Regions from separate parts of the Fenollaria massiliensis genome, predicted to be linked through region 1. Evidence: riboswitches for the same ligand, from Rfam matches in the RefSeq annotation. Region 1 holds a riboswitch; the other holds the start of a gene.
The links. Region 1 has a riboswitch for S-adenosylmethionine ahead of M1R53_RS01780 (methionine ABC transporter ATP-binding protein). Riboswitches for the same ligand answer to the same signal wherever they lie in the genome.

Region 2: another riboswitch for S-adenosylmethionine. It lies ahead of metK (methionine adenosyltransferase); the one in region 1 lies ahead of M1R53_RS01780 (methionine ABC transporter ATP-binding protein).

The regions. Positions count from the first base shown of each region.
Region 1 is NZ_CP096649.1:342,627-347,986, forward strand. It holds gene M1R53_RS01760 (ATP-binding cassette domain-containing protein) at 1-1,141, shown strand, start outside; gene M1R53_RS01765 (hypothetical protein) at 1,234-1,890, shown strand; gene M1R53_RS01770 (hypothetical protein) at 2,279-3,346, shown strand; gene M1R53_RS01775 (hypothetical protein) at 3,343-4,011, shown strand; SAM riboswitch class I at 4,159-4,253, shown strand; gene M1R53_RS01780 (methionine ABC transporter ATP-binding protein) at 4,324-5,322, shown strand; gene M1R53_RS01785 (methionine ABC transporter permease) at 5,319-5,360, shown strand, end outside.
Region 2 is NZ_CP096649.1:1,342,134-1,347,493, forward strand. It holds gene metK (methionine adenosyltransferase) at 85-1,275, opposite strand; SAM riboswitch class I at 1,379-1,472, opposite strand; gene M1R53_RS06550 (MATE family efflux transporter) at 1,598-2,956, opposite strand; gene M1R53_RS06555 (putative manganese-dependent inorganic diphosphatase) at 3,102-4,736, shown strand; gene ymfI (elongation factor P 5-aminopentanone reductase) at 4,766-5,360, opposite strand, start outside.

The DNA.
Region 1 (5,360 bases):
TATTGCAGCTCTATTTATGCTTGCAATCATCCCAATTCACTACTTCGGCTTTAAGGCACTTAATAAAAAACTATCTAAGCTATCAATAAATTTGCAAAGTACAAGTAGTGAATCATTCAAAAATATTAATTCACTTATTTCACAAGTTGATTTTATCAAACAAAACGCTGAGAATGAAAACTTATTACCAGCGATTGAAGATAATATTCATAAATCAGAGGGAGTTAGAAAGAAAGTTAACTACGTTGCTAACGGTGCATCAGGCTTACTTATTGGTTTAAATCAAATCATACAAAATTTGGTAATCATCTTCTTAGCCGCTCTTGCACTTAATGATAAGAACAATTTTGGATCAGTAATATTTGTTATGCTTGTATTTCCTTACTTTTCTAATGCTATTAGAGGTTTATCTTTTACAAATTTAGGCTTTGCTAATGTAAAAGCAGCTGATAATTTTTTAAAGACACTTATAGATTTTAAAGCAAAAGATGGTTCAAAGCCTATGCCAGAGAAAATTGAAAGCATAAAATTTGACATCGACAAGGTCAATATACTTGATAAAAATTTACTTAATAATGTAAAGATGGAGTTTAAAAAAGGAGATATAGTTGGCGTTATGGGCGAGAGTGGTACTGGTAAGAGCACTCTATTAAAACTTATACCAAAGTTTAGAGAAACAGATGGTATATATATAAATGATATTCCTATAAGTGAGATAAAAAATAAAGATTATCTAAGAAAAGTTTCTTATTACTCACAAAACACACCAATTATTACAGATACTTTATATAATAATTTAAATTTTGGACGCAAAAAAGTTTCTAAAGCAATATATGAAGCAATGCCGTTCTTAACTAAGTTTATAAATCTAGATGAAATGATAGTTGAGAATGGAGCGAATTTATCAGGTGGAGACAAACAAAGGATAGCTCTTTCTAGATATTTTACAGAAGATGCTGACATAGTTATACTTGATGAGCCTACATCTTCATTAGATAAAGAAACTGAAGAAGAGCTCATGAAAGAGATACTAAAAGATACTAAGGATAAGATTGTGTTTATAATTAGTCATAACAAAGAAATTATGAAGTATTGTTCACATCTTGTTGAAATAAAAAATAAAACAGCAACAGTTTTATAAAGATTAACTACGCTTGTGTATATGAGCGTAGTTTTTTTGTTGCAAATGGGGGGGGGGTACTTGTGATATAATAAAAAAAAGGGGTTGATAAAATGAAGAAGAAAATAGTTTTATTTCTTTTAGTGCTTTGTTTACTAATGAGTTTTGGCTGCACAAAAACAAAAAAAGAAAATAAAAATGATATTGAAACTAAGAATGAAACGACTGAAGAATCAAGAATAAGTGAATTAGAAGAAGAAAACAAAAAGCTTAAGGATAATCTTGCAAGCTTTTCACTATCACTTGAGGAAAATGAAGAGATACTTAAGTTTTATAGAAGCATATTTTCAAATATGAGCAAAAGAGATGATGAAGACTTAAAAAATAAAGTTAATGCAGATGTGCTTACACCAATGTTTTCATTTAAAGAAAGATTGCTTAATGAAGAAGAAGCTATATCTATAAGTAATCTCGATGACAAAGCGTTGACAATACACTTTACATATAAGAACTTGCCAATAAGTTTAAGACATGAGTATCAATTAGCATTCCAAGATGAGCTAATTAAGATAGATCCTGAAAAGATGCTTGAGATTAAAACTACTCATGATTATGATATTGTGAATAATAATGCTTACGGATTAAATGATGCAGCGATTACGATTAAAGACGTAAAAGCTGGTGACAGCATAAGCATAGTACTTAGTGATGAACTTGATAAGCTATGTGATTATAAGAGCGGCAGCATCACCATAAACATAATTGAGTAATATAAATTAAGGGGAAGTAGTCTCACTTTTCTAATCTATAAAGAAATCTTATTAAAAGAGAGAAGAAATGATAATAAGATAAAAATTAACTACGCTTGTGTATATGAGCGTAGTTTTTTATTGCGCATGGATGGATTAGAAAAAGTGAGCAAAGGACTAAAAAAATCTTGCAAGCTTTTATTTAAGATAAAGTGATTCTTAAGTTTTGATATACACATAGAAATCTTAGCATATCAATATTAGTATAATATATTAATATTAGTATAATATATTAATAAACCAAATACAAGTTTGATATTAATTTAACTTGATATAATAGTTAACATATGGTATACTATCAGTATAGAGAGGGTGTAAGTAAGAAAGAAAATGATATGGAGGTATGAAGATGAAAAAAATCGCTTTATTTCTTTGTTTATTATTAATGATTTTTAATATAAATATTAATGCTCAAAACGAACTTATAACTGAGACAACTAAGGGTAGGCTTTCATATAACTTATATCAGGCAAGACCAGTATCTATTACTGATGATAGTATATATTTTTACATAATTTACAAGCCTATATTTAAAACAAATCCTTATGCATTTTCCCCTAAAATCTTTAAATATGATTTAAAAACAAGTGGTGTTGAAAGCATATTTGCATTGGACAGAAATGAGACTGTTTTGAACTTGATAAGTGATGAAAGAAAAACTTTATTACTAAGTTATGATGGAGCTAGTATAATAATTAGAACAAGATCTAAAAAAGGGATTATAAAAAAAGAAATACTTTCGAGATCTAATTCTAAACCTTATACATTTACTACTGAAAAGAAAATATGTATTTGCTATGAAGACTCAAATAATAAAGAGAATATAGTTACAAAGTTTACAATATTAGATATTGATGCTAATCAATCAATCGTTAAAACTTGCGAATTAATAGGAAGCGATGAAGCTTATAATGGAGAGTATTTATCAGTTGTAGGTGGTAGTGATGGCGCAATATACGTATCTATAATAAGTATGAAAAACGGCAATTTCAAAGGTAAAAATGTTATAAGCAAAATATATGAATATGATGATAAGAGGAATGAGTTGGTAAAAACTGAAGCAGAATATAAGTTTTTAGTAAATGCTATATGTGGAGATTCTAAGTATATCATTATAGATGAGTATAATGAGGAAGATCCTAGTTCTCAAACCTTAAATATTTTTTGCATTAAAGAAAATAAAAATATTAATTTAGCTGAAAAGACTAATAAGATGAGAATTAAAAATATACTAAAAACAGAAAATAAATTTATAATTGAAGCCGATAAAGGTATATATGAACTTAATTTAACCCAATCCGTGCTAAAAACTATATACGACGAAGAATTAGATAGCTTATTATATCATCGTAATAAAATTTATTTATACAATTATGATTCTAATTATGAACAATTTATATTGAGGTTGATAAAATGAAAAGGAAATATGCATTAATTATTTTATTAGTTTTTTCTTTATTTTTAATTTCTTGCAACAAAGTCCAAGACAAAGAAATTAGTGATAATAATGAAAAAATGATAGCAAAAGAAGATGAAATTAAGAATTTAGAGGATAATATATTTAGTCTAAATATGGAAAAAGAAGAATATAGAAAGAATTATGAAGATATTGCAGAAAAATATATCGATTTAGAAGAAGTAACAAATTTTTATAAAAGAATTGCTTGTGAATTTACAGGAAAAGATGCTATAAGAAATAAATTTGCCTCAAATCTACTTGGCATAAGCTTGGGCATTGGCGACAATGAACTTGAAGATGGATATAAGGTGTCTTTAAGTGGACTTTATGGTCAGCCGTTAAGAATTGGTGTTTCATACAATATAATCTCAAATAAAGTAAGACATGAATATTCAAGTTATTTTGGAGAGTCTTTGCCGGCAATTAATTTAGCTTCTATGCTTGATATTAAGACAAGTGGAGACTACGTGATAGAAGGCACCAGCATTGATAAAATACAAAGCGATAAAATTATATTCAAAAATTTAAAAGCTGGTGACAAAGTAATTATTAAAATGAATAAGACTTTACAAGATCTTACTGATTATAAGTCGGATACCATCACCATAAACATAGTAGAGTAATTAAAATTAAGCGAGGCACTTGTCTCGCTTTTTACTTATCTATAAAGAAATCTTATAATAATATACACTTTTTTATAAAAAAATCTATATTTGTGATTCAAATCACATATTTAATATAAAATGACCTGTATAATTTAAACACAATATAATTCATCCAGAGAGGCGGAGGGACTGGCCCTATGAAGCCCGGCAACCTGTTTAAACAAGGTGCTAATTCCAGCGGTTATACCGAGAGATGACGATTTTTCATGATACTCTTTATCTTTTGGTAAAGAGTTTTTTTATTGGATTTATCCAAGGAAGGAGGAGCTTATGATAGAAGCAAAAAATTTAATTAAGACTTACAAGGTGGACGGCAAAGAATTTAACGCTGTTGATGGTGTAAGTTTTAAAGCAGAAAAGAAAGACATCTTAGCCATCATAGGTTTATCTGGTGCAGGTAAGTCTACTTTAGTTAGACTGCTCAATAGACTTGAGGAAGCTGACGGTGGCGAAGTAATCATAGATGGAGTGAACATATTTAACTTAAAGCAAAAAGAGCTCTTAGCTTTAAGAAAGAAAATCGCTTTTATCTTTCAAACTTTTAATCTTTTTAGTCAATACACAGTTCTAGACAATGTGATTTTTCCTTTAAACTTAAATGGATTTAAGGGTGACAAAAAGGTTGAAGCGAGAAAGTTTCTTGATTACGTTGGCTTACTTAATAAAGAGAAGGCATATCCAAGTGAATTATCTGGTGGACAAAGACAAAGAGTTGCCATAGCAAGAGCCCTTGTATCTAAGCCTGAAATTATACTTTCAGACGAAGCAACGAGCGCACTTGATCCAGAAAGCACTAGGATGGTCATAGATTTATACAAAAGAGCAAGAGATGACTTTGATACGACTACCATCATGATAACGCATCAAATGGAAGCGGCAAAGGATGCTTCGAACAAAATTGCTCTTATGGAAAATGGAAGAATTATAGAAGAAAACACTACTACAGAGCTTTTTAAAAATCCAAAGACAAAGCTTGCACAAAGCTTTATCAAAAAGGCGGCTCCTGATATTGAGCTTGATTACAGCGCTTTCACTGGCAAACTAATAAGACTTTCTTATTCAAAAGACACAGTTAAAACCCCTGTATTAAGTAACGCGATGAAAAACTTTAATGTTGATATCAACATCATTGACGGTAACATCAGTAACGTTTTGGATGAAGAGCTTGGTTACATGGTCGTTGAGCTTCGCGGCTCAGACGAAGAGGCGCAAAAAGTAATTTCTTATTTAAAAGCTAATTGCGCAGAGGTATCGGAGGTGATAGCATGAGATTCAAGGAAATAATGGACATAGTTTTACCAGCACTT
Region 2 (5,360 bases), 610 kb from region 1:
AATGCGCTAAGACTTTTAACGCAAAAAAGAACTATGAGCAATTACTCATAGTTCTCTTCTTATTATATATATAATATTTTTTAATTATTTATATTCTTTTAGAAGTTTTTTTATTTCATCAACTTTTTCTAATCTTTCCCACGGAAGATCTATATCGTCACGTCCGAAGTGGCCGTAGTTACTAATCTTGTGGAAGATTGGTCTTCTTAAATCGTAGTAGTCGATGATAAAGGCTGGACGAAGATCAAATACTTTTTCTACTATCTCTAATATTTTTGCTTCTTCGATTTTGCCTGTGCCAAAGGTATCTACGTTTATGGATATTGGCTTAGCTACGCCTATTGCGTATGAAACTTGTATTTCGCATTTATCACAAAGGCCTGCTGCTACTAAATTTTTAGCAACGTGTCTTACTGCGTATGATGCTGATCTATCAACCTTTGTAGCATCTTTTCCTGAGAAGGCTCCTCCGCCATGTCTACAGTAACCGCCGTATGTGTCAACGATAATCTTTCTGCCTGTTAAACCTGTGTCGCCTTTTGGTCCACCAATAACGAATCTGCCTGTTGGGTTCACGTAGATGATTGTTTCGTCATCAATAAGTTTTGGATCAACAACTGGTTTTATAACGTTCTCGATGATATCTTTTCTTATCTTTTCAAGACTAACGCCTTCTTTGTGCTGTGTTGATACAACTATAGTATGAACTCTCTTTGGCTTGCCATTGTCATATTCAACAGTTACTTGTGTTTTTCCATCTGGTCTTAAATAATTCAGCGTGCCATCTTTACGAACTTCAGCTAATTTTCTAGCTAATTTATGTGATAGATAAATTGCAAGTGGCATATAAACTTCTGTCTCGTTACAAGCGTAGCCAAACATCATACCTTGGTCGCCTGCACCAATTAAATCATATTTATCTTTTGAGTGCTCTTTAGTCTCAAGTGCTTTGTCAACACCTAGTGCTATATCCTTAGATTGTTCTTCGATTGATACAAGTACAGCGCAATTTTCTGCATCAAAACCGAATTTTCCTCTAGTATAACCTATGTCTGCTATAACTTTTCTAGCTACTGATTGTATATCAACATAGCAATTTGTTGTTATTTGTCCAGATACTAAAATATATCCAGTTGATGCTGTTGTTTCGATCGCGCATCTTGCTTCTGGGTCTTTTTCTAGTATCGCATCTAGTATCGCATCTGATATTTGGTCACAGACTTTGTCAGGATGTCCTTCTGTTACCGATTCAGATGTAAATAGTTTTTTATACATAATCTTCCTCCCTTTAATATTTTCTAATATAAAGCCGCTTAAAATATTTATATCGCGGCGCATCTTATAAAATAAAAAAACCTTCATAGCTGAAGGTTACATCTTCTCATCTTTCAGCTGCGCTGTAGGATTTGGCACCTTGCTAGCAGGTTGCCGGACTTCACAGGGCCTATTCCCTCCGTCACTCTTTATGAGACTTATTAAGTTCATTTCTTATTATATATATAAAATTAATCTTTGTCAAGGACTTTTTCAAAATATATTAAAAGCTTAAAATATTTTGTCTAATCGAAATAAAAGGCAGCTATAAAACTGCCTAAAATTAACTCATCTTTAATATTTTTTCTTTTGCTTTTTTCCTTACTATTTTATATGTAAAGAAATAAGCGATTATGGTTATAGTCCACGATACAGGATATGAGATGTATAAAACCCATTGCTCGTGAAAACGCTCAAATATTGTGTATATCCAAAAAACTCTGAATGCGCATACAAAGAACATCGATACGAGCATCGGCGTAAATGAAAATCCCATGCCGCGTATAACACCTGAGTAAACGTCCATGATGCCGCACAAGAAATATGATGTGCTTATAACCAAAAGTCTAAGCATGGCGATGTCTATAACTTCTTGATTTGGTGTATATAATCTTAGTAAAATTTCTCCAAGTAAATATGCACCCACACCAAAGAATAATCCGACGCCACTTACTACAAGCAAGGACTTTTTCAAAACATCGTCAACTCTATCAAGTTTTTTCGCGCCCATATTTTGTGAGGCAAAGGCAAGAGCTGTTTGATAGATGGAGTTCATCGCGTTATACACAAAGCCTTCTAAGTTAGATGCCGCAGTGTTCGCAGCCATTACAAGCTTGCCAAAAGAGTTTATTGATGATTGTATAAGCATGTTTGATACGCTAAAAACTATCCCTGTAAAACCTGATGGTATACCTATCTTAAGCATCTCTATAAATTTTTTGCCGTCTATTTTAAGCTTTCTCAAACTTAAATTTAAATAGCCATCGCTTCTCATTAAACAGATAACTATAAGTATGGCAGATATTGCTTCGGAAATAATTGTAGCGTAGGCAACGCCATCTACACTCATTTTTAAAACTATTACAAAATATAAATTTAAAATGACATTAACTATGCCAGAAACAAATAGATAGTATAGCGGTCTTTTTGTGTCGCCAGCTGCTCTAAGTATCGCCGCGCCGAAATTGTATAGCATAAAGCCCGGCATACCCATAAAATATATCTTCATGTAGAATGATGAAAGCTCAATGACATCATCTGGTGTTTGCATTAATTCAAGCATAGGTCTTGACACGACTTGGCCGACAAAAATCATGATGATGCCGCCTATAAATCCAGTTAGCATCGCTGTATGTAATGAGTCTTGCGCGTCGTTGTAGTCCCTTGCACCTATCGCTTGACCCATAAGTACGCTCGCGCCTATCGATATACCTATGAATAAATTTATTAGTAAATTTATCAAAGCGCCAGTCGATCCAACTGCGGCTAAAGCCTCATCACCTGCATATCTACCGACAACTATAACATCAGCAGCGTTAAAAAACAGTTGAAGCATGCCCGAGAGCATCAAAGGTATTGAAAATTTTATTATTTTAGGAAGTATATTTCCTTCAGTCATATTTATTTGATACGATTTTGACATATTACCCTCTTTTCTATGTGTATATCAATCAATTGTACTACAATCGAAAAATTTTTTCAAGACTTTTTTAAATTTTTTTACATAATCCTTTATTTTTTCTTTCAAATGTGTTATAGTATATGAATATAATATGGAAGGTGATTTAATGAATAAAAAAGTTTACGTCTCAGGCCATAAGGTGCCCGATACGGATTCAATTGCAAGTTCCATCTCCTACGCTTATCTTGTCAATAGCCTTGCTAAATATGAGGCAAAGCCGGTTAGGCTTGGAGATTTAAATAAAGAAACAAAATTCGTTTTAAAATATTTTGGCGTAGATGAACCAAAACTATTAACAACGATGAAAATAAAATTAAAGGACGTTGACCTTGATGACGCCGTGCTTATAGCTGAGGACGCCTCTTTATACGAAGCGATAAATTTACTTCGTGAGAAAAACGCTTATGTACTCATAGTTGTTGATAAATGTGGCAAGATGAGTGGCATCATCGGTTTAAAAGATATTACAGAAATTTATACCAATATTTTTGACGACACAGTTTTAAGCAAGGCTGATACACCATTTAAAAATGTTGTTGAAGTTTTAAAAGGAACCGTAATTAACGATGGTTACAGAAAACCTCTTGGCCGCATGGCTATCTACGCTATGGATCCAAAGATGATTGAAGATAGGATTGAAGAAGACGATGTAGTTATACTTGGCGACAGAGAGGATGCTCAAGAGGACGCTATCAAGAGAAATGTCTCTTGCATGATAGTGACCGGCGGTTTCAAAATAAGCGAGAAAATATTAAATATGGCGAAGGAAAAAGGCATCAGCATCATATCAACAGAGTATGATTCTTTCATGGCATCGAGAGTACTTCCACTAAGCGTGCCCGTATCGTATACAATGACAAAGGATGGCATCAAAACCTTCCACATACAAGATTTTGTTTCAGACGTTAAAGCAGAGATGAATAAAAACAGATTCCGCTGTTATCCAGTTTTGGACAACGACGGCAAAGTTATAAACACAGTTAGCCGCTATCACTTATTAAGCGACAAGAGAAAAAATATAATTTTAGTCGATCATAACGAAAGAACTCAATCCGTCGATGACATAGAAGAAGCTGAAATACTTGAAATCATCGATCATCACAGAGTTGCCAACGTCGAGACAAAACTTCCACTATACTTTAGGAACGAACCATTAGGCTCAACAGCAACCATAATTACAAAGATGTTTATTGAGAATGGTATTGCAATTCCTAAGCACATAGCTGGACTTTTAATCTCAGCCATTATCTCAGACACACTTTTATTAAAATCGCCGACAAGCACAAAAACAGACGCGAAAATGATAGAGCTTCTTGCTCCGATAGCCGGAATAGATCCAGACGTCTACGCCATAGAGATGTTTACTGAAGCAGCTAGCATCAAGGACGTCGCGAGTGAAGATTTGCTTAAGATGGACGTGAAATCATTTAATATCGCTAAGAAAAAAATTCGTGTAGCACAAGTCATGACCATGGATATGGATGAAGTGAAAAAGAGAAAAGATGATTTATTAAATTTAATGAGAGAAACAATTGATAAAAATCAAGAAGATACTTTTGTTTTGATGATAACTGATATACTTAAAGAGTATTCACTAGTTTTAGTGCAAGGCTCATACAAAGAAAATATCGCAGCTGCATTTGACAAGGAGCTTGTAGATAACGAGTTTACAGTTGACGGACTCCTTTCAAGAAAAAAACAAATGATACCTGCTATATCAAAAAAGATAGAGACTTTATAGTCCCTATCTTTTTTAGTTTATGCGTAAAATTATATATAAAATCCCCCGTTCACACGAAGCACTTCGCCTGTAATGAATTTTGCGTCCTGTGATGCAAGAAAAACTGCCGCCTTTGCTGCATCTTCTGCGCTTCCTATCATCTCAAGCGGCGTTTCATCACGAAGCATATCTATTTCAGCCTCTGAATACACTTTCATCATGTCAGTTGCTATGCAGCCCAAACTTATTGCGTTCACTCTAACACCCGATGGTGCCGCCTCTTTTGCGACCGCCTTAGTAAAAGCGATTACAGCTCCCTTCGATGCACTGTAAACCGTCTCCATCGCGGCTCCCGTCTCGCCCCACATGCTTGTTACATTAATTATGCATCCCGCTCCCTCATGTATCATCGGCTTTATAAAAGCCTTAGTCATGTTGAAAACGCCCTTCATGTTCGTGTTAAATACATAATCATATTCATCTTCGCTCGTTTCTTGCACAAGCTTAGTCAGAGCCACGCCTGCATTATTCACAAGCACATCAATTTTTTTATATCTTTTAAAAATTTCTTCCTTTAATTTAGATACTTCTTCATAATTTGACACATCTGCCCCATAAACAAAGCCGTTCGAATATTTTTTAACT